3 regions of the Vreelandella indica genome follow, and region 2 is predicted to be linked to each of the others. Evidence: predicted binding sites of a transcription regulator. Region 2 holds the regulator's gene; each other region holds the start of a gene.
The links. Region 2 encodes FliA, which starts transcription of late flagellar genes. Its sites were predicted from a motif close to CTAAAGTTNNNNNNNNNNCNGCCGATA; they were not measured.
Positions count from the first base shown of each region.

Region 1: a site for FliA is predicted at 2,373-2,399, ahead of V8L71_RS05245 (flagellin N-terminal helical domain-containing protein). Genes of this name have one in related genera too.
Region 3: a site for FliA is predicted at 3,456-3,482, ahead of V8L71_RS14125 (DUF4019 domain-containing protein). Genes of this name have one in related genera too.

Region 1 is NZ_JBANSO010000005.1:161,662-169,004, reverse strand. It holds gene V8L71_RS05255 (hypothetical protein) at 1-44, shown strand, start outside; gene V8L71_RS05250 (helicase C-terminal domain-containing protein) at 221-2,242, shown strand; gene V8L71_RS05245 (flagellin N-terminal helical domain-containing protein) at 2,473-4,038, shown strand; gene V8L71_RS05240 (hypothetical protein) at 4,112-4,369, shown strand; gene V8L71_RS05235 (hypothetical protein) at 4,754-5,119, shown strand; gene V8L71_RS05230 (hypothetical protein) at 5,109-5,303, shown strand; gene V8L71_RS05225 (hypothetical protein) at 5,636-5,995, shown strand; gene V8L71_RS05220 (glycosyltransferase) at 6,837-7,343, opposite strand, start outside.
Region 2 is NZ_JBANSO010000004.1:140,159-147,501, forward strand. It holds gene V8L71_RS04200 (motility protein A) at 1-756, opposite strand, end outside; gene V8L71_RS04205 (RNA polymerase sigma factor FliA) at 798-1,499, opposite strand; gene V8L71_RS04210 (flagellar protein FlhE) at 1,526-1,939, opposite strand; gene V8L71_RS04215 (hypothetical protein) at 1,965-2,537, opposite strand; gene flhF (flagellar biosynthesis GTPase FlhF) at 2,534-4,738, opposite strand; gene flhA (flagellar biosynthesis protein FlhA) at 4,798-6,885, opposite strand; gene flhB (flagellar biosynthesis protein FlhB) at 6,882-7,343, opposite strand, start outside.
Region 3 is NZ_JBANSO010000020.1:821-8,163, forward strand. It holds gene V8L71_RS14100 (tetratricopeptide repeat protein) at 74-496, shown strand; gene V8L71_RS14105 (YehS family protein) at 591-1,070, shown strand; gene V8L71_RS14110 (carboxymuconolactone decarboxylase family protein) at 1,178-1,633, opposite strand; gene V8L71_RS14115 (helix-turn-helix domain-containing protein) at 1,685-2,488, opposite strand; gene V8L71_RS14120 (class I SAM-dependent DNA methyltransferase) at 2,584-3,327, opposite strand; gene V8L71_RS14125 (DUF4019 domain-containing protein) at 3,529-3,936, shown strand; gene V8L71_RS14130 (NfeD family protein) at 4,117-5,475, shown strand; gene V8L71_RS14135 (slipin family protein) at 5,533-6,321, shown strand; gene V8L71_RS14140 (YqaA family protein) at 6,374-6,976, opposite strand; gene V8L71_RS14145 (DUF1206 domain-containing protein) at 6,987-7,343, opposite strand, start outside.

The DNA.
Region 1 (7,343 bases), on a different contig from region 2:
CTCGCCTACGTACTTACGGCATGGGCATGCTTTGCCCCTGTTAGGTTGTCGCTCACAATTATTGCTATCATTACGCCGTTCCGCCTCAGCGGAAGTGTTTGCAATGAATTGCAGACTTCGATGGAACGTTTGAACCTCTCGCCTTTGCGGGAATTCCCTTTGCGGAAACAGTGCCCCAGTTTTGCTGGGGCATTCGCTCTCCTACCTAGATAATGCCCCTATGCACCCGGTACTCCATTACCTCAGCGACATACTGCCTAAACGCCCAGGCTTTCAGCGTAACCCGGTGCAAATTGCGTATGCCGAAGCCCTTTTGGATGGCCTAGCTCAGAAAGGAAAGCTGCACTTTGTAGAGGGTGATACCGGGATCGGGAAGTCACTCGCTTACCAGTTAGCCCTGGCCGATTGGGTTGCCAAAGGCAAGCTAATGGGCGGTAAGCAGGCAGCGCGCCGAGCATTGATCTCTACCCATTCCAGGGCATTGCAGCGGCAGCTGCTCCAGCCAGATAACCTCGCGATCGTGCGTGACTACTTAACACATGCCCAGTTGCCGCAACTTAGTTTTGCGCTGCGCATGGGCCGGGATAATTACCTGAATCCCGAACGGTTAGCGCTACTTTTGGGTGTGCCGAGTTTAGATGCCGCAGCGGAAAGCACTCGATTACCCGACACGCACCGCCGTTTAGCGCGTTGGGGGCTGAAAAGCGATGGCTGCCTGCTTGATCTGGATGCTGCGCTGTTACCTGATGGCTGGCAGTTAGCCGATATTGCCCTGCGGCCCAACGACCCCTTATCGGAAAATCTAGAGGCACAACAGCAGGCCGCCCAACAAAGCGATGTGCTCATTATTAATCACGCACTGTTAGCGGTAGACCTGGTTACCCAAGGGAAAATCACTCATGCAGAAGCGCCCTATGTATTATTACTGGATGAAGCGGAGCACTACCCGGAAATCGCTGAAGAACTGCTAAGTGACCGCGTATCGCTGCAATCCACCACTTATCTACTTAATCAGCTAAAGCAGCATCGCGTGGCTAAACAGTGGCAAACCTTGCTGGATAACATGACCGACCGTGGGCGGGCGGGACGCGCCCACAGTTTAACGCCTTACCAAGGCGAGGCTCTGCAAAGCGCTGTGAAAGCGTTATTAAAACTGCGCTTGCGCGAGCCAAGCCATACGCCAGCACTATGGCAGGAGTGGCAGCATTTACGCCAGAGCGTGGAGAGCATTGCCCTTCGCTTACGCGAAGCTAGCCGCTACTTAGTGTTGGATTATTCCCCGGTGCGTGGATTGCCAGGGGTGGTTGCCCACGCCCCTAGCGCCGCTTCTAGTTTAAAAGCCGGTGCTAATAATCGGGTCACGTTGATGACCTCCGCGACGCTGTCAGACTTGAACCATGCGCCAGGCGAAATACCGCATTTTCGCTATATGCGTAGCCGCTTACAGCTGCCGGTCACTCATCCACGCAGCGGACTACAGCGTAGCTTTCAGGCCCAGCAGTTTGGCACCTTACGGTTTCGTTTACCGCGTTGGTTGCCACATCCGCTGTTGCAACAAGCGGATGACCGTTACCAGCTTGCCCCACAGTATTGCCAGCAGGTGCTTCCTTATCTAACTGACCAGCCAGGGCGCACCTTGGTGCTATGCGCTAGTTATGCAGATGTCGCCGCGCTAGTGGCTGCAGGGCCGGCTGCTCATTCACACAGGCTGGTTGCCCACTATGCAGGTACAGGGTTAAACGAGCTGGTTGCCCGCCTAGAAAACGATTCGATTTTGCTCACCCCCGCCGGGTGGGAGGGGTTATCGCCAAACCGTGAAGGGAACCAAGCGTACTGGCAGCATGTGGTGGTATTGCGTAATCCCCGCCCGATGGTCAGCCAAGTGGAACAGCACCTTGTCGAGCAGATGTTAATAAACCGCAATGTCAGTCACTCGGAAGCCACCCATATTGCTAAGGGCACGCTTATGCGTAAAAGCACCGTGCGTACGCTACATAAGCTGCGTCAAGGGCTGGGGCGGGCGATTCGTCATCCAGATGATGATGTTTTGATAACCTTATTGGAACCGCGCATCCCCCGCCCTTCCGGTGCGCCTGCCTGCCAAGGGGTGTACACACAACAGGTGTTACTAGGTGCCATACCCGCACGTTTTTATTCAGCTTACCAACTAGCTGAGGAACCTAGTGGGCAAGAAGCTGCTGCTGCTCCAACCACCGCTCAAGCACTCGCCGCACTTTTATAAGCTTCTGTAAACGGCTAATTTCGGAGCGCACTCGTCACAATATACTGCCTGCAACACACGCAGGTATGCTCAAAATAGTCAGCAGCCACTTCATCTTTACTAATTTTTACATTATTTTTTGGTGGTAAAGCTAAAGATTCTCCTCGCGGTGCCGTTAATCAATATAACGGCACAAACAGTGGCCGAAAGCAGGCCTCAGGGCCAGTGTCCAAAGCAAGGAGAATCACACCATGTCAGTGATCAATACCAACATCACATCAATGATCGGCCAGCAAAACCTGAGCAAGTCCCAAAACGACTTAACCACAAGCATGGAAAGGCTGTCCTCTGGCCTGCGTATCAACAGTGCCAAGGATGATGCGGCCGGTCAGGCCATCGCCAACCGCATGTCTTCACAGATCACCGGTCTGTCGACTGCACAGCGTAACGCTAACGATGGTATCTCGGTTGCCCAGACGGCTGAAGGTGCCTTGAATCAAGTTAACGATAACTTACAGCGTGTGCGTGAGCTATCTGTACAGGCGCAAAATGGCACCAACTCTCAGAATGACTTGACCTCCATTCAAAATGAAATTGATCAGCGTCTTAATGAGATTAACCGTATTTCTGAGCAGACTGATTTCAACGGGACTAAAGTCCTACAACAAGATGGAGCTCTAAAAATTCAGGTAGGGGCCAACGACAACGAAACAATTAGTATTGATTTACAAAAAATCGATGCTACATCACTTGGCCTAAACAACTTCACCGTTAGCGGTGATAAAGCCGCCGATCTGCAAACATTGATGAGCGACTTCGGCGCTTCGGGTAATTCAGATTACACTGTAAATGTCGCTGATAATAATGGTGCAGCCCCGGCTACTGCTGTTAAAGTTGATCTTCTAAGTGGAAAAGTCACTGACGCCGCTGACGCCCAGCTATATGTAAGTCAAACAACTGGGGCAATTACCGATCAAGGTGCTAACGTAGCTGCAACTGATGCAGGCGTTACCGCCGATGTCGCAGATGCTTTCGGTGTTGCGCTTACTACTTCCGCTCAGGGCGATAGTGCTACAGTAGGTGGCGTTTCCTGGACCCGCGATACAGCTGCGACAGCAACCGACGGTAATGGTACTTACTCGGCGACCATCGAGGGTCAGGAGGTGACAGTGACCTTGTCAGGCGCCACTGGTGGTACAGGCGGTACCTTGACTGTAGACTCAGGCTCTCTGAACCTTGATGCCAGTACCCTTGTTACTGGTAGCACTTTCGGCGCCGGCACCAATTTCACTACCTATGGCACCAATGAAGATGCTCGTCAAACTGATCTGGAGAGCGCAGGCGCTACCTACGACGGTGCTTCTATAGAAGTTGACGGCAATGCCTATAGTGTTGATACCGGTGGCCAAGTCACTGCTGATGCGGCCTACAACCTTGATGGTGTTGCTGGAGATGACATTGCCGCAGGCGATGTCGTTTACATCAAAGATGCAGGGCAGGCTAGCCAAGGGCTCATCTCCCAGACCGATGCAGTAGAAGCATCGCGTAATCCGATGGACAAACTTGATTCAGCTCTAAGTATGGTGGACACTCTGCGCTCTGACCTTGGTGCCATTCAGAACCGTTTCGAGTCTGCCATCACTAACCTGCAGACCAACGAAACTAACCTGTCTTCTGCTCGTTCACGTATTGAAGATGCCGACTACGCAACTGAAGTAGCCAGCATGACGCGTGCACAGATTCTGCAGCAGGCGGGTACTTCTGTACTAGCCCAGGCCAACCAGATTCCGCAGAACGTTCTTTCTCTGCTGGGTTAATTGGTTAGCTCTAAAGCTAATTGATAGATATAACGGGGCCGAAAGGCCCCGTTTTTATAATGGGAGCATTTAAGTGAGCAAAACTGTTTATACTCTTAAAAAGCATGGAGATTCGGAAGAGTATCACCTTTTTCAAGCTGAATTAACTCAAGATCAGCCAGAAAGAAAGTGCATGCCCCAAAATAAATCTATCTGTCAAAAAATGAATAAAAAAGATAGCTCAGAAAATAAATTTGCTTGTCTAAATGAAGAGCAGGCTAGAAAAAAGTGTGCTGACATTGGTCGAGTGGTATGCGGGGTCTGTGTTAGCCATCTGTATGCATCCTATTAATCTTACGCCGTGTTCGAATGTAGTAGTAAATGCAGTAAGGTTGGGCTTCGGCTCCACCCACAACAACATGCTTCCGATTCGGGAGCATTTCTTTTATGAGACCGACCTATACCAAGCGGTAATGATGCGGTGTAGCAGCGTAAGGGGCTAGAAGCCGTTATTTGACGCAGCACACTACTAGAAGTGTGGCCTGAACTTATTTTACCTATTATGTGTTAGCCAGTTTCTATTGCGGCCTTTCAAGCACTCATCGTGGGCAAAATCATGAGGCCATACAGATGGCAATATACAGTTACTCAATAGGGTTAATTAACCCTTAGCCCTGTAAGCGGTGGTGGTAGCCTTAGTATTCAAGCCCATGACCCAGCGCTATTTAGGAGCACCGTGAAGCCGCACAACGCCACCATCCCTGCTCTGGAAGTTGTTACCGAACTTGTCCCTCAGCTTAACGTTGTTGAAAAACAGATTGAGCTGACGATCTGTACCGTGCTGGAAAGCAGCCCAACCGCTGTACCCATAGAACGCTACACTAAGTTACAAGCGGAGTTTCAGCTAGAACTTGCGATGATTCGTATGAATTTGGAACATTTGCTGAAACGCTACCATACCGAGCTGGAAGCAGCGATGAACGATCCGCGACATGATGTACTGCTCACCCTAAACCAACACGAAAGCGTGGCCGTTGATAGCGCTAGAGTGCTTTACCAGCGAGTACAGGCATTACAAACCCAAGGGTTATATGACCACTAATGAGCACCAGCGCGTTATAGACGAACTACAGGCGTTGATTGACGACACCCAGCAAACGCTCAGGCGTTTTGAAACCACCAGCATGGATGAGCAAATGCCGGGGGATTACGAAAAGCTGCTGGATATTTTGGATGGTGCCAATAAGCAGCAGCGGGAGCATACCCAGGGGTTACTATCTCGCTAGCTGCCACTTTTTGTTAGCTTGCAAAGCTTGTGCGGTTCAGCCAATATTTCCGTGTGTCGAGCAGTTACGTAAATTGCTCATAACCATGAGATAAGGATATGGACACCCCCACTCTCTTTCTAGTCGCTGCGATATGCGCACTCTGGATGTGCATTACCTGCGGTTGTATTGCTATCTATTTATTGTTGAGCAGGCAAGGATGGACGTTTGCCCCAAGTGGTGCCACTACCCCCAAGAGAGCTACCGCGACAACGCCAGAAGCGCCTATCTTATTCAATAACGAACATGCTTCCTGGGAAGTGACAGTGTTATTCAAGAGCCCTTCGCCTGCTTTGAATGAACGCTTGAGCCTGGCGCTTGCTTCTTTGGATGCGGTTTATGAGCCTAGCGCGAAGGCGTATAAGGTAGCGGGCGACTCCTCCCGTACACCGATTCAAATTGAGAATGTTAATTCTTCGGGGCAGCTGCCATCTTTAACCGAAAGCAGCAACGAACTTCCCCCTATTAAAGGTGTGAGCATTAAAATTACCAAAAGCAACCAGATGCTTGCTCCCAGCAAACTCCAGCTTGCCAAGCTAGTGTCACTATCAAAAAAGTTGGCACGCCTGGGCGGCACCGTGGTGGATGCGGCGCAACAGCCGATCACCAAGGCTGGTTTTCAAGCCGTCATTGCCGGAAATGCGAAGGTTTGATGTAGGGCAGCCTGCTTCATCTTGAGATTTATGTTTTGGCAATGTGGGGAGTAGATTGGGTAGTAGAATAATTTAATCTTCTATTAATGTTTAATAAGGCGCTGTTTTTATTTATTTTATTTTATTTTCTTCGCTCAATATTAGATACATCTTATCGAATTCCTGAAAGGCTCGACCGCTGAATACGCTATGCTCTTCATATTTTGGCCAGTTTTTACCGATATTACAGATAATCATTCTAGTGATCACAGCGACACGAGTGATCATACAAAAGACGACGATAACGACCAAGTTGACGCTTTTTCTCCGAACCGAGCCCATGCGTGAGCCCAAATCGTTACTGCTGGAGGAAGGGCGCTGCACTTGGACGCCCAACAGACCATCTCGGTGACGGCGTGCCCTATTCTTGCCCGTTAGCCTAGATCCGGCTCCAATGTGAGGCCCCGTCTCTCATCACTAACTTTGCTGGCAGGCAAATGAGAGAAAGCTCACAAGGCCACCGGCTGCCAAAGTTGCAGCGGATGCTCGCCCGCAGCGTAGGATGTCGCGATGTGGTCGCAATTTGGTCGCAGATCGTAGCGAATCCATGTGTTGTGTGTAACCAATGTAAAACCTCAAGCTGTTGATTTATCGACAAAAGCCCGTAGCAAGCGCGGCCTCGAATTGTCGAAAAGCGGATTCAAAATCCGCCGCCTTTACGGGTGTGCCAGTTCGAGTCTGGCTACCGGCACCACATTTAAAATCAGGCACTTAGGTGCCTTTTTTTGTGCCTGTGATTTGTGTTTTTCTTCCCCATAAATGACTGAATGTGTCCACAAAGTGTCAACGGAGAGTTCGGCGCTTACTTTCTCGCCATCACCAAACGCTCCGCTACAAGCTTTCGATAAAGACTCACCAGCTCCGCGCTCTTGGCATCCTCGTGCCAGCTAGCGGCGTAAACTGGAGCGCGTTCGGCGAGCTGTTGGCGCAGGGTGTTATCGCTTAGCAGGTGGTTAACCTTGGCGGCGAAGTCGTCATGGGTATCCTCGGCGATCAGGCAGCCTTCTCCCTCTTTTAATACATCCAGCGTGCCCATCATGGCGGTGGAAACCACCGGCGTGCCGATTGCCATCGCTTCCAGCAGGACCAGCCCCTGGGTTTCCGTGCGTGATGCAAACACGAATATGTCGGCGGCGCGGTAGGCGGCTTGCAGTGGGCCGTTGCGGTCGAGATAGCCGAGGAACAGTACGGCGTCTGCCACGCCCACTTCTTGGGCGCGTTTGACGAGTGTTTCGTGGGCCGGGCCTTCGCCGGTAATGATGAGCCGGGTGGTTGGATGTTCGGCTAATACCTGGGGCAGCATATCGAT
Region 2 (7,343 bases):
ATCGTGGTAATTAGCCACAAACGAGTTAAGGGTCTCTTCAATGAACGAGGGCAGACGGCGTTTAGTGATCAGTGAGATGCCTTCCAACACCATGTTCATGGTAATTAAGCGTTCTTCGGTCCGGCGCTCTAATTTCACTGCAATCGGCTTAAACACCAAGTTAGCGAGTAAAATACCGTAGAAGGTGGTCAGCAGTGCCACCGCCATGCGTGGGCCAATGACCTGCAGGTCGCCAGCATCCATGACTTCCAACATGTTCACCAGTCCCACCAGTGTGCCGATCATGCCAAACGCAGGCGCATAGGTAGCCATGGTGCGAAATATTTGTGCTTCGGCATGTTCACGCGCTTTCAGGCGGGCAATACGCCAGCGCAGCATGTCAAAAATTTCATCCTCTTTGGTGTTGGCGATCACCAGTTGAATGCCAGTGCGTAAAAACGGATTGCGGGTATGCTCTAGCTCGCGCTCAACCGCCCGCACGTCGCCTTTAAACCATAGCCGTGACATATCGACCAGTTCCCGGATATCGTCACGCATATAGGTGTTTTCGCGCCGGAATACTAGCCCCACCAACCGCACCACACGGAGGACTTCTCTCAGCGGATAGCTGATAAAGGTAGCCGCCAACGTACCGGTCACCACAATGGCCAGACCCGGCAAATTGATAAAGCTGGAAGGGGACTCTGCGGTCAAAAACAGTACACTGACCAGCAGCAATATGCTGGCAAATATGCCTATCAGCGTCGAAGGATTCATCCACGGCTCCTTGCCGGTCACAAGTGAGTAAAAAAGAGGTGTTATGCCGAGTCGTGTAAACGCGCACGTAAACGGCTGACGGCCTGGCTGTGTAATTGAGAAACGCGCGATTCCGTTACGCCCAACACAGCCCCTACTTCCTTGAGGTTGAGTTCTTCCTGGTAATACAGTGCCATGAGCAATTTTTCACGCTCTGGCAGTGCGTCAATCGCATCAATCAGCGTTTGCCGCTGCTGGCCATCAAGCAGCTGCTCGAACGGTGAGTTGTTCAGTTCATTACTGACCGGCTCGCCGCCATCGGCCACCAACTCTTCAAACGGCAGCAGTTGGCCACTGTTGGTGTCATTGAGGAGCTGCTGATATTCACTCAACGGCATTTCAAGATGGTGGGCAATTTCGTTCTCTTCCGGTGCTCGCCCCAGCTGTTGTTCTAACTGGCGAACGGCATTGTCTACTGCTCGCGCTGAACGACGTACACTGCGGGGCAGCCAATCGCGGGTGCGTAATTCATCCATCATCGCACCGCGAATTCGTTGGCTGGCAAACGTCGCAAAGGTCGCACCTTGGGTAGCATCAAAGCGACCGAGCGCTTCCAGCAGCCCTACCATCCCTGCTTGAATAAGGTCATCGAGCTCAATGCTGGCTGGTAAGCGGACCTGAAGCGTCAAGGCCTGACGTCGTACCAGTGGCATATATTGCGTCAACAGCTCACTCTGTTTGATCCTACCTTGTGCTGTGTACATCCTTTCGCCTCGCGGCTATACAGCCTTCACTGATAGTTCACAATCATTTGCAGCCCCTGCACTCGAACCGGCCGTTGGCCTGGGCGTAAGGCGAAACGAAAATGCAATGGCGCACCTGCCATTCGCCCTGCCAATGCGGTCGTGGACCCGCGCATGCCGGTTAACGCAACGCACTGCTCAGGATGGCACAACCAAGCGTTTAACAGCGCACCGGGAGGATGGCTGAACTGCCACTGAATACGCTCAAGCTGCTTTGTTCGAAGATTCGCCGCGGCGGGCGGAGAAGCGTTTTGACTAGCGCTTGCCCGATCACTCATCGCCACCATCAGCCCAGGGAGTTGGGTGCTCCAACTGCCGGTAGCGGCCTGGGCACTCGTCGTTAGTCCTGTCAGCAGTAGCGCAATCAGCGGCAGTGCCCCTCTTACCGGCCAGCTTAGCATGCTTGGTCACCTTGGCGGAGTATGCTCATCGTGCAAGTACCAGTAGTTCCATATTTAAGTAGTATTCGGCGGCACCACGCAAGTTGTCGAGCAATCCTTGGCGCGGCAAATGCGGTTCATGAAGCGCTAGCAAACGACGCGGCCCACCGCGTTCCTGTAGTTGGCGCAAGGTGCTGTACATGGCAGCAAAGGCATCGGCATCGCTATTGATCCATAGTGCCCAACGGCTGTATTGAGCATGTAACTGAGCAAGGTCAGCCGTGTCTGCCGCCACGACACGCACATCCCAGTCTTCAGGGTCACCGGCCCAGCTTCGACCTAACGTGGACCACTGCCCCAGACGTGCTTTGACTTTGTTTACCTGAGAGGCACCGCTACCGGGCAGCCCAACCACTATAAGCGGAATTTTGGGTCTGGGTGGCGCTGTCGCCTCAGGCGCTTCTGCTGCTGCAGCCGTAGGCGTTAATAACGATGGGCTCTGTTCTGGTTCTGGCACATGCTCGGCCGCCGCGACATCAACCGCCGCCCCTTCAGCCTGCTGCTGGCGCTGCAGGTTTGCCCACTTACGCAGCCCTGAGGCTTGATCTTGATCGCTCACGTCACACCCTCTCGGCTCACACTGCCCATTTGGCGAATCGCATCGCGGGCCATAAACGCGTAAACCAGCGCATCAAGCATGCCAGTATCGCGACGCCGACGGCTCGTGCCTAATAAATTGAGCAGGTCGCCGCGCAGCGTCTGCGCCTCTTCATCATCGGCAACATCAAGATGCCCGGCGACGGATGCCACGCCGCTGGCCATGAGTAGGCGCACTTCGGCATTAACATCGCCGCTGTCGGCCTCTTTTAACTGCTGCCAAGCGCGGCGTGTTAATGCCGCTAAGCCATCGCTTTGAAGTTGTGTTAACAGTAGCGAGAGCACCTCGGCTCCCAGCCGAGCAGGGGTAAGCCAGTAGCGGCGCGCTACCACTTTGGCGCTTTCCGGATCACGCACTTCACCGTACCAAGCAAGCAGGGCATAACCCGTCGCATCCTCTACTTCGGCGTAGGCGGTCCACAGCTGCACGGATTGACCACGAAAACGAACGCCCACTTGGTGCGTCAGCACGCTGTCATTAAACAGCTGTCGAATGGACTGGCGCTCGTGGTGAAAGCGTACCCGATGACTAGGGGATACTTGGCTGACCCAGGTCAAATGCTCGGCTTCCAGCCACGCCAACGCATCGGGCTCGGGTAAGCGCGGCAATAAATGCACCGCGACGCCGCTTGATTCCGTCAGCGCGGCTAAGCGCGGCTGCCACCCAGCAGCATGGCGATGCTGTAACCAGGGTAGCGCCAGCCAAGCGCCCTCTGTGTCCAGGCCAATATCGGGCATTGCCCAGTCGCAGCCGCGCTCATTCCGCCGAGCTGACCACGCCATACCCAACGTCGTATTCACGGCGGGATAGTGGACGAGCAATGCGTCCAAACGCTCTTCCTGCAGTCGGCTTGGGAGTGACGCTAAATCCCAGATCGCTTCTAATTCCGTAAATCCCGTCACGCGTTGGCGCAGCCGCGCCAGTAGCGACGACAAGCGGCGCCCTTGCCCGAGCACATCCCGCGACCAGCGCGGCATTCCCATTGGGGCATCAGCATTTTGTGTCTGCTCGCGCTGCGGTGTTGCCGTGCTTAGCGCTTGATCCACGAGTGCTTCAGGGGAAGCAATGGCCATATCTTCAGGCACCTGCTGACCATTTGAACCAAACAGCACGCGCATCCCGTGGCGCATGACAATGTCGAGCACCGGCGCTAGGCGCCCTGCTTCATCCTGTTTAGTAATAATACAGTCGTCTAGCTCTGCCCCCGCAGCACGGGCAGCCTGGCGATAACGCAGCACGACCTCTTCGAGGGTTTCCGGCTGGCTGGCGGCATTGAGCAACAGCACCAGACGCACGCGCGAGCGCCCCCCTTGCAGGTGGGCAATCTGCTCAATCACCCGCTGGTCACGCTGGCTCATGCCGACGGTATCGATAATCACCCACTGTTTGCCCTGCAAGCGGCCCAGCAAATCATCAATCGGTTGCTCGGCATCCAGTGCGTACATGGGCGTGTCCAGCAAACGCGCATAGATGCGTAGCTGCTCATGGGCTCCGATCCGGAAACTGTCCGTCGTCACCAGCGCCACCGGGCGGGTACCATGCCGCATCACAAAACGGGCGGCTAGCTTCGCCGTGGTGGTGGTTTTCCCCACCCCCGTCGGCCCTACTAAGGCGACAATACCGGTTTGATCGAAAAAGCTTGCTTCATCACTCAATACACAGAGCCGTGCCATTAACTGTTGACGCAGCCACTGCAACGGCGCGTCGCTATCACCACTTAACGCCGCTAACGGTTCAGGTAACCCCGCCAGCAGCTCATCGGCGAGCTCACTGCCAAAGCCGACATTCCAAAGTAGTTGGCGCAGCCGCGCGACCGTCCCCGTTGGCGCTGCCTGGGGGGGGGTGGCGGCAGTGGTTGGCTGGCTGTTTGCCAGCAGTGCACGCATATCCTGCATTTCCTGTAGCAAGCGTTCACTCACTGCCTGCATGGGGTCTTGCACTGGCTGGGCTGGAGCTACCGGTGTTTGGGGAGCAGTCAGTTCGGGAGGAGTAGATTCGGGCGAGGGCTCGAAGTGGTCAATGGCTTCATCTGCCATCGCCAATATTTCAACGCCCCCTTCGGTACGCCGGTTAGCAACTATCAGGGCATCTTCGCCGAGCGCCTCGCGCACTTGGCGCATCACATCACGACTGTTGGCTCCCACGAAACGTCTAACGCTCATGACTTACCCTTTGCCTGTACTGGAAATGAATGACGTTAGCCTACCACGGCATGCGATTATCAACGCCCGCCTACCAGCGTGGTCACTCTTAATGTGCGGTCATCGGGGATCTCAGCCTGGGACAGCACCGACATATGGCGCAAGCGACGGCGTAAAAAGCGCGATAGCACTGCTCGCAACGAGTGCTGCACCACCAGCACCGGCGGCTCGCCTGAACTTTCATGCCGCTCCAAGGCCTGTTGCGCCTGGGTCATTAGGGTCTCTGCCAATCCGGGCTCCATCGCACCGTTCCCGTTCATGGCCTGCACCAGTACCTGTTCCAACTGGGCATCCAGCCCCAGGACATTAAGCGTCTCCTGCCCGGCAAACCACTGTTGGACAATTGCACGCCCGAGGGAGACGCGTACCAGTGCCGTCAGCTCGTTAGGATCTTTTTGCTGCGCGGCATACTCTGCCAACGTATCGAGTATCGTCCGCATGTCGCGAATCGAGACATCTTCATCAAGCAGATTTTGCAAAATGCGCTGTAGTACCGTCAATGAAATGGCTTTAGGAATGACCTCTTCGACCAGCGCCTTTTGATCCTCGCCCATTTTATCCAGTAGCTTCTGCACCTCCTGACGGCCCAGCATCTCAGGCGAATGACGGTGCAGTAGATGGTTCAAGTGAGTCGCGATCACCGTGCTGGCATCCACCACGGTGTAGCCGTAGACCTGAGCATGTTCACGCTGATTGCTGTCGATCCAGACAGCGGGCAAACCAAAGGCCGGGTCTTGGGTGGGAGTGCCCTGCAACTCACCAGACACCTGCCCAGGATTGATCGCCAACCATTTACCCGGCTGCGCCTCGGCACGGCCAATTTCGGCGCCTTTCATGGAAAGCACATAGGCGTTGGGCGGCAGCTCCAGGTTGTCGCGAATATGCACGACTGGCGGTAGAAAGCCGACTTCTTGAGCAAACTTTTTACGCACGCTCTTAATCCGCCCAAGCAGCTCGCCTTTTTGACGCGAATCGACCAGCGGTATTAAGCGATGCCCCACTTCGAGCCCAAGAGTATCGACCAGCTGCACATCTTCCCAACTCGCTTCGGGGGTCTCTTGGACAGGCACCGGCTCCGTGGCAATCTCGTTTTTAACCAGCGCCTGTTCTTTTTGGCGCGTAATAAACCACGCCAAACCCGCTAGCAGCGCCGTAAAGAATAGAAATACAAAATTGGGCATGCCGGGCACCATGCCCAGCAGCCCCATTACAACGGCGGCCAGAATCAGTACCTGGGGATTCACGAATAGTTGGCTGAGCATTTGCTGGCCAATGTCTTCATTCGTGTCGGTACTTACCCGAGATACCGTGACACCCGCTGCGGTCGAGATCACCAGGGCGGGGATTTGTGCCACTAGACCATCACCAATCGCCAGCAGCATGTAAGTCTGGCCAGCAGCGCCAAAGCTCATATCATGCTGCAGCATACCAATCAGCAGCCCGCCGATGATATTGACCACCATGATCACCAGGCCGGCGATGGCATCACCACGGACAAACTTACTTGCGCCGTCCATCGAACCAAAAAAGTCAGCCTCTTGAGCGACTTCAGCGCGACGCTTTTTGGCGTCATCTTCACCGATTAAGCCAGCGTTAAGGTCGGCATCGATAGCCATCTGCTTGCCGGGCATCGCATCCAGCGTAAAGCGCGCACCGACTTCGGCAATACGGCCAGCACCTTTGGTAATGACCATAAAGTTGATGATGACCAGGATCAGGAAGACCACCAGGCCAACAGCGAAATTACCGCCAACCAAGAACGCCCCAAACGCTTCTATTACCTTACCGGCGGACGCACCACCTTGGTGGCCTTCCATTAGTACGACGCGCGTGGAAGCGACGTTAAGCGATAGGCGCAGCAACGTCGTGAATAGCAACACAGCGGGAAACGCCGCAAAATCCAGCGGCTTCTGCGTAAACATGCTGACCATCAACACCATAATGGCCAGCGCAATATTGAAGGTGAAAAGTAAATCGAGCGCGAAAGGGGGCAAGGGCACAATCATCATGCCCAAAATCATCAGGATGAGCAGCGGCCCGACCAGCAGCTTCATGCGCACATCGCCCATCCAATCGCGCTTACCTATTAGCTGACTCAAGCCTTTCATGGTTGCGCCTCATTACCACCGGCGCTACGCCCGGGGTTTTCCATTTCCGGGGGAACCGGCAGGTTATCAGGAGTTGGGGGCACCTCGCCCCCTTGTTGAGCGACTTGCTTAAGACGGTAGGCCCAGGCCATGACTTCGGCCACCGCGGTATATAAGTCAGCGGGCACCTCCGCATCTAGGTCTACGTGATGATACAAGGCGCGCGCCAATGGCGCTGCCTGCAGCCGTGGTACACCAGCCTCTTCACCAATTTCACGAATGCGCGCAGCTACCGCATCGGCACCTTTTGCCACCAGCCGTGGCGCGCCCATGCTGCCTTCCTGGTAAACCAGTGCGATCGCATAGTGAGTAGGATTGGTAATGATCACGTCCGCCTGGGGTACTTTGCTCATCATCCGCCCGCGCGCCATAGCCTGCTGTTGCTGGCGAATGCGTGCTTTTACGTGCGGGTCACCTTC
Region 3 (7,343 bases), on a different contig from region 2:
GGCGGTTCCACAACGTTGTTTTTAGCAGATTTTTTACTTGTTACTGTTTTTAATAGAGAAAAGGTAGTCGTTCATGATTAACACCAAAATATACAAAGCGGTTTACGAACTCGCTGAAAAACTCATGAAGGCTGCTGATAAAGAGGATAGAGAGGCGTTTGATGCGCTTTATGCACAGTTGGAAGCGATCTGCACCGAGAACGAAAATACCGACAAGGACCATCCAGAGCAGTGGGAAACGCTGGCTGACTTCACGGAAGAGCTGGATGAGGCGTTGGCTGTCTACGAAAAAGCCTTTGAGAAAGCCGTTGCAGTGAATTCGAAAGACCATATGTCATCCATCGCGTTCTCCATGGCGAAGCTGCAGGTGGAGTTGGGTCAGACTGACGCAGCGATCAACAATCTTAAAAAGGCCCAAATCACCGCCAACAAGATTGAAGATGGCGAGCTTAAAGACGAAATTGATGAGCTGCTTGGAAAGCTGACAACAGGTTAGTTTTTAAGCTGCTGATGTTAGTGATATTCACGATAAACGTAGATGCACATAACGCCTGATTGTGCTGGGTTTGCCTAAGACTAGGGATACGATTTTGACTAATAACGATATTTTCCGCCGCATACGGTATGCCTTTGATTTAAAAGACAGCACCATCGTGGATATTTTCGCCTTGGCAGAAGTCAGCGTGACTCAGGAACAGGTCACTGCTTGGCTGAAAAAGGATGAAGACGATGCCTTTGTGACGATGAAAAATAGAGAGCTGGCAGCGTTTCTGAACGGCTTTATCAGCTTCAAGCGTGGTAAGCGCGAAGGCCCGCAGCCAGCGCCAGAAACGCAGTTAAACAACAACATGGTGTTCCAGAAGCTGCGCATTGCCTTAAATCTAAAGGCTGACGATATTCTGGCTATTTTTGAGCTGGCAGGCTTCCGCATCAGCAATCATGAATTAAGCGCTTTTTTCCGTAAGCCAAGCCACAAGAATTATCGCGAGTGTAAAGATCAGGTGCTGCGTAACTTTTTACTCGGCGTTCAGATGCAACTGCGTCCTTCCCCTAGTGGTTCAGAAGCCTGACCTTTCATCAGTATCAGATATTGATGGTGCATTTGGTCTCAAAGAGGTCTGAATAAAAGGCGGTAGCCTGGAAGGAAACCGCCTTTCTCAACCCTGTAGTTGGAGATTTATAGTTTGATAGCAGGCATAAACTGCATGCTGACTGCGACCCGATTCCAACTGTTGATGGCCAGAATCACCGTGGTCAATTCCAGTAAATCCTGCTCTCCAAAGGCGGCTAAGGCATTCTGGTAGGTTTCGTCGCTGATTGGGTGTTGGCTTAGCAGCGTAAGGGCTTCTGCCCATGCCAGAGCGGCGCGTTCCTGCTCACTGAAACAGGCAACTTCACGCCAGGCGGGAAGCACATCCAGGCGAACCTGATGTTCGCCATCATCTCTGGCCTCTTGCGAGTGCATGTGCTGACAAAAGCCACAGTGATTGATTTGCGAAACACGCAATTTAACCAAATGAGTGATGGTCGGGGTGACTGTACTGCCGGATGCGACCGCGCCCAGGGGAACCAAGTGTTCAGCCAAGCGAGGGCATAGGCGGTAAACGGCTTGCTGAGAGATACGCTGAGACATGAGGATGACCTAGATGGTTAGTGGAGGCCTCAGCTTAAAACCGTAAGCTCGTCACGCCTTGTAGATTTGCGACAATTTGCGTTTGCGGTAGGCGGCGGGCGTTTCATAGGCGAGTGCTTGGAAAGCGTGCGTGAAGTGAGCCTGATCATAGTAGCCGCATTGCAACGCTATTTCCGCTAGGGAACGATTGCTCTCAAACAACTCATGGCGGGCAAGGTTAAGACGGGCATAAGCTACTAATTGGCCAGGGGTAACGCCCACTTCACGTTTTAATTTGCGTTCCAGAGTACGCCTAGTAAAACCGATAGTGGCGCCTAGCTGTTGGGGTGGAAGCTGTAATTCTCTGATGGCCTGAATGACCATGACGATCCGGCTGTTGAGAATCGGCATGCGTCTCAGTCGATGCAATAACCATGTTTCCAGAAGTCGCAAACCCTGCTTTTCGTCGAGCTGGTAAAGGCGTTCTACTATCGGCATCAGTTCCTGCAGCCCTAGTGGCTCAAGTTCATCTTCTAGATGGTGAAAGCCATCCGTGAAAGCTTCGAGTGGCAGGCCCAGCAGGCCGTGGGCGCCGGCAGCCTTGAAGCGAATGCCTAGGCTTGGGGTGGACGTGTCGAAGGTTTCGACCAGCGTGCGCCTGTTTAAGCAGAGCGTGATGATGGGGCGCGGGATGGTGAGCTTGATGCTTAGGCTGGCACCGGCATCTGGGTAGAGCTTCTCGGTTCGGGAGGTCTTAAGTTGCCCAGGTCCACCCATTGACCAGAGGCACTGTACCCAGGGGGCCAAGCGCTTGTCAGGCGGTCGATGCCGAAAATTTAGAAAGTGTGCGTTGCTTGGCAAAATAAGGTCGGTCATGGCGTCAGCCCGTGATAGGTCTCTTCACTATAGACGCCTGGTGATTCAACCAAGCAGCATTTAGGAACTTTTCCCGCCATAAGCTTGTGTGGGCGCTATTTCTTCACGCACACAAAAATCGCATTGCCCGAAACAGTATCCCACGGGGTGATGGTCTCGTAGTTATGCTCAAACACATGCACCTCAAAATAAGGCGTTAGTAGGGCGGTTAGTTCTATAAAGCTCACCGCCACCATGGGGTGTTCATCGTTCCATACTTGGGTGTTGCCGGCGCTGGTTTTTTCAATGCTGAGCCTTAACGACTGCCTTTCACCGTGCCCGCTGTAGTGCCACCCTGAGCGGAAGGTGAACGAATCCTCGCCCTGTTTCGCGGTGTGCTTAACGAATAGATCGTTATTGATGCGCTGTTTATCCACCCCATTAAAGTAGAACACACCGCCCGCTTTTAAAGCGCGGTGGGCGCTGGCGATGCAGGCGGTTAGCTTCTCAATACCATCGTTATAATGGATCGAGTATAAAAAGCAGGTGATTAAATCGAGAGGTTCGCTTACGTCGAACGTGCTCATATCTTGCAAGGTGAATTGGGCTTCTGGGCAGCGCGAGGCGGCGATATCCAGCATCGGCTGATTGATATCCAGCCCGCCGCTGGCGTAACCAAAATCAATAAAATGGCGCACGTGGGGGCCGGTGCCGCAGGCTAAATCCAGATGGGCGGTGCCGTCGTTACCGAAAAGCTGATGCAGCCGTCGAATGGCGTTGCTTTGTGCTTGGTAGTCGATATCTACGCACATCAAATCGTAGTAGCCGGAAAGGTCGGTATAGAGTGCGTTGACGGACATGGTCGCCTAAAGGTGAGAGCTGGATAGGTTGGGTGGCGCATAGTAAACGAGCAGGTGGGGTTTGAGAAGCGCGGACCACGACAGGTGAATCCCTTTCTATCATTAGTCGCCGCTAGGCGGGATTAGCGTTAAAGAAATCCCCCCAGCTTCCGATAATGACTTAAGACGCACGATTAACCCTGGCTGCCACAAGAGTTTGCTATGTCCAAAACAGTGACTTTTATCATTGCTACCGTGCTTCTCGTGCTAACCACGAACGCGTATTCACATACCGATGCGGCTGAAGCGGCAGCGCTGGCGTGGCTTGAAGCCATCGATAGCGGTGAGTATGAACAAGCGTGGGAGGCATCCTCAACGTTGCTGCAGGTGCCGCTCTCTTCCAATATGCTGGCCCGTACCATCAACGCTGCCCGGCGTGATTTTGGGGCGGTTGAGTCCAGGCGGCGGATACGTGTTATCCGTGAAACGTCCATGCCCGGCGCGCCTGTTGGTGATTATGCGGTGTTTACGTTCCAAACCCGTTTTGAAAATAAGCCTCAGATTACCGAAACTATCACGCCTCACCTAGAAGAGGGTGATTGGAAGGTAAGCGGCTATTACGTCAACTAACCAACTCCCAGCCAACCTCCTCGAACGTCCTTCCAGCCATCGCTGTTGCTTAGCATAACCTCCTGCGGTTAAGCGTTATTACGCTTAACCGCCCGCTATCATGTTGTTCATGACGAAGCTCACTGCGGGTGCTACGTTGAGTAGATACCCTTGAGCATATTGATAGCTGCTGGAGCGGATATGCACTCCCTTTCTCACAAATCGCACTGGCTGTGGCTGTTGGTGGCGGGATTGCTGATGGCGGCGCTGTCGCTCACGTGGCAGGCCAGGGCACAAACCTCGCCCAGCGCTTTAATCCTCAATATTGAAGGCGCTATCGGCCCTGCGACCAAGGATTATTTTGAGCGTGGTCTTCGTAAAGCCCGAGAGCAGGGCAGCGAAGTGGTGATTGTTGAGCTGGATACCCCTGGCGGATTGGTTGATACCACCCGCGATATGATTCGGGAAATGCTCAATTCAGACCTGCCGGTGGTGATGTATGTTTCCCCCAGTGGCGCGCGCGCAGCCAGTGCAGGTACCTATCTGCTTTACGGCAGCCACGTAGCGGCCATGGCGCCTTCTACCCATTTGGGCTCTGCGACACCGGTGCAAATGGGCGGCGGCGGTATGCCTGATAGCGATGCTGAAGAAGATCAAGATGCGTCTGATGCGCCGGCCCGTGAGGGCAGCGCCATGGAGCGCAAGGTCATGGAAGACGCGGTGAGCTTCATCCGCAGTTTGGCTGAGCGCCACGGCCGCAACGCCGACTGGGCGGAAGACGCAGTGCGCGATGCAGTGAATCTCACCGCCAACCAGGCATTAGAGCAAAACGTCATAGATGTGGTAGCGCGTGATAATGATGACCTGCTAGGGCAGATAGATGGCATGACAGTGGTCATGGAGCGGGGTGAATACACCTTAGCCACCGCCGATCTCGCCATTGAGCGCTTCGACCCGGATTGGCGTACCCAACTACTTTCGCTGATTACCAACCCCAATATCGCCTATTTTTTAATGATTCTGGGTTTTTACGGGCTGATATATGAGCTTGCCAGTCCCGGTAGCCTATTTCCAGGCACCATCGGAATCATTTGCCTGCTGTTGGCACTGTTTGCGTTCCAGGTGCTGCCGATTAACTACGCCGGGCTAGCGTTGATGGTGGTGGGATTGGCGCTAATGGTAGGTGAGACGCTACTGCCCAGCTTCGGGGTGCTGGGGGCAGGAGGCATCGTTGCCTTTGTGCTCGGCTCGGTCATGCTGATGGATGCCGAGTATCTGGCTATTTCATTGCCGCTTATCGTGGGTGTGGCGCTGGTGTCAGGAGGCTTGATGCTATGGACGCTGATGCGCTTTGCAACGCTTCATCACCGCCCGGTACATTCCGGCGCGGAGCAGCTGATTGGCGCAGATGCCATTGCCCTGGAGGATTTTGATACCCACGGCCACGTGCAATTGCACGGCGAGCGCTGGAACGCGGTGAGTAATGTTCCGGTTAAGCAGGGCGATCAGCTTACAGTGACACGCCTCGAAGGGTTGACGGTATACGTCACCCCCCACTAGGCCCTCAGTTGTCGTGCGTTATTCATGTGATAGTCCAGCAACTCGATGAGGTGACCCATGATTATTTCTTATTTGGTTCCAGTAGTGCTGGTGTTGATGCTGATTGCCGCCTCCATACGCATACTGCCGGAATATAAGCGTGGCGTGGTGTTCTTTCTTGGCCGGTTTCAGAAGGTCAAAGGGCCAGGGTTGGTCATTGTGATTCCTGCCATTCAGAAGATGGAGGTGGTGGATTTACGTGTGATTACCATGGACGTACCTGAGCAGGATGTCATTTCCCGGGATAACGTCACCGTTAAGGTCAACGCGGTGCTTTACTTCCGCGTTGTCGACCCTGAAAAGGCGATCATCCAAGTTGAGAATTTCACCCAGGCGACCAGCCAGTTGGCCCAGACCACGCTGCGTTCCGTGCTGGGCAAGCATGACCTGGATGAGATGCTTTCCGAGCGGGATAAACTCAACGACGATATCCAGGAAATCATTGATACCCAAACCGAAGCCTGGGGCATCAAAGTGGCCAATGTTGAAATCAAGCATGTGGATCTGGATGAGAGCATGATCCGCGCCATTGCACGTCAAGCCGAAGCGGAGCGCGAGCGTCGCGCCAAGGTGATACACGCCGAAGGGGAGCTTCAGGCGTCCAAAAAGCTGGTGGAAGCCGCCAACGTGATGCAGGAGAATTCCGCCGCGCTACAGCTTCGCTACCTGCAAACCATGAGTGACATGAGCAACAAAAACGCCTCGACGATTGTGTTCCCGCTACCCATGGACATCATGGAGGCCTTCAAAGATATGAAAGCCAAGCATACGGCAGCAACGTCTGGTAAGACGCAGGATGATGCTTAAGCCAATGCCAAACGCGCATTGCTAAGGTGGGGCTGGATATTTCAACCGCCGGTTAAGCAATCAGCCCCGCCAAAGCCTGCATTCCCAGCGCCACCACCAGCACCACTACACCCGCCACCAAGCTGGTTACTAGGGCTTGTTGTTTCCATAACATCAGTACTCGGCTGCCAAAGCGGTGGACGAGCCAGGCGAGGCCGAAGTAACGCAGGCCGCGGGCAATTAACGCCGCTAGCGCGAAGAGAAGAACCGGGTAGCCGGAAAGGCCTGCGGTAATCATAGCTACCTGAAAGGGAATGGGCAGAATGCCAATGGCTAAAATCGCGGCAAAACCATACTGATCGAAGAAGGTTTGGAACGACTGATAGCTCTGTTCCATGCCCATAAACTCAATAAACCAAGTACCTATCGACTGAAAAAGCAGCATGCCAACGCCATAGCCGACCAGCGAAGCAATTAAGCAACCTGCGGTAGTGACCGTCGCTAAAAGCCAGATACGTTGTTTATTGGCTGCCATCAGCGGGATCAGCACCAGCTCAAGCGGAATGGGCAGAATAATCGTTTCCAAAAAGGAGAGGGTGCCGAGTAACCACAGCATGTTCTTCGAGCCATTAATACGCTCAAACCACTGCTTGGTTCGCTTTGTTGTGTTGGCCATTAGGGAGTCGCTACATCTCTGGATTAATGCGGCGATAGATAGCCGCTAATAGGCTGTATAAGCCAAACGCGAAGAGTCCTATAGCGACAACGGCCAGTAACCATTGACCGTATGCTTGGCTGCGCAGTGTACTAAATACTTCAGCCGTACCGCCTGCCTGGTCGGGATTAAACTGATAAGCGGCAATCAGAAAGAAACTACCCACGATAACAAATACAATCCCGCGAATGACTAAGCCAAAACGGCAGATGGGATAAGCCCACTTTCGGGTTTGTGGTGGCATAGCGAAGTGCTTGTCAAATTTGGCCTTATAACCCTTGAAGGCATGGGAGATGCCGACACCAATCATGACCAAGCCAACGGCCCC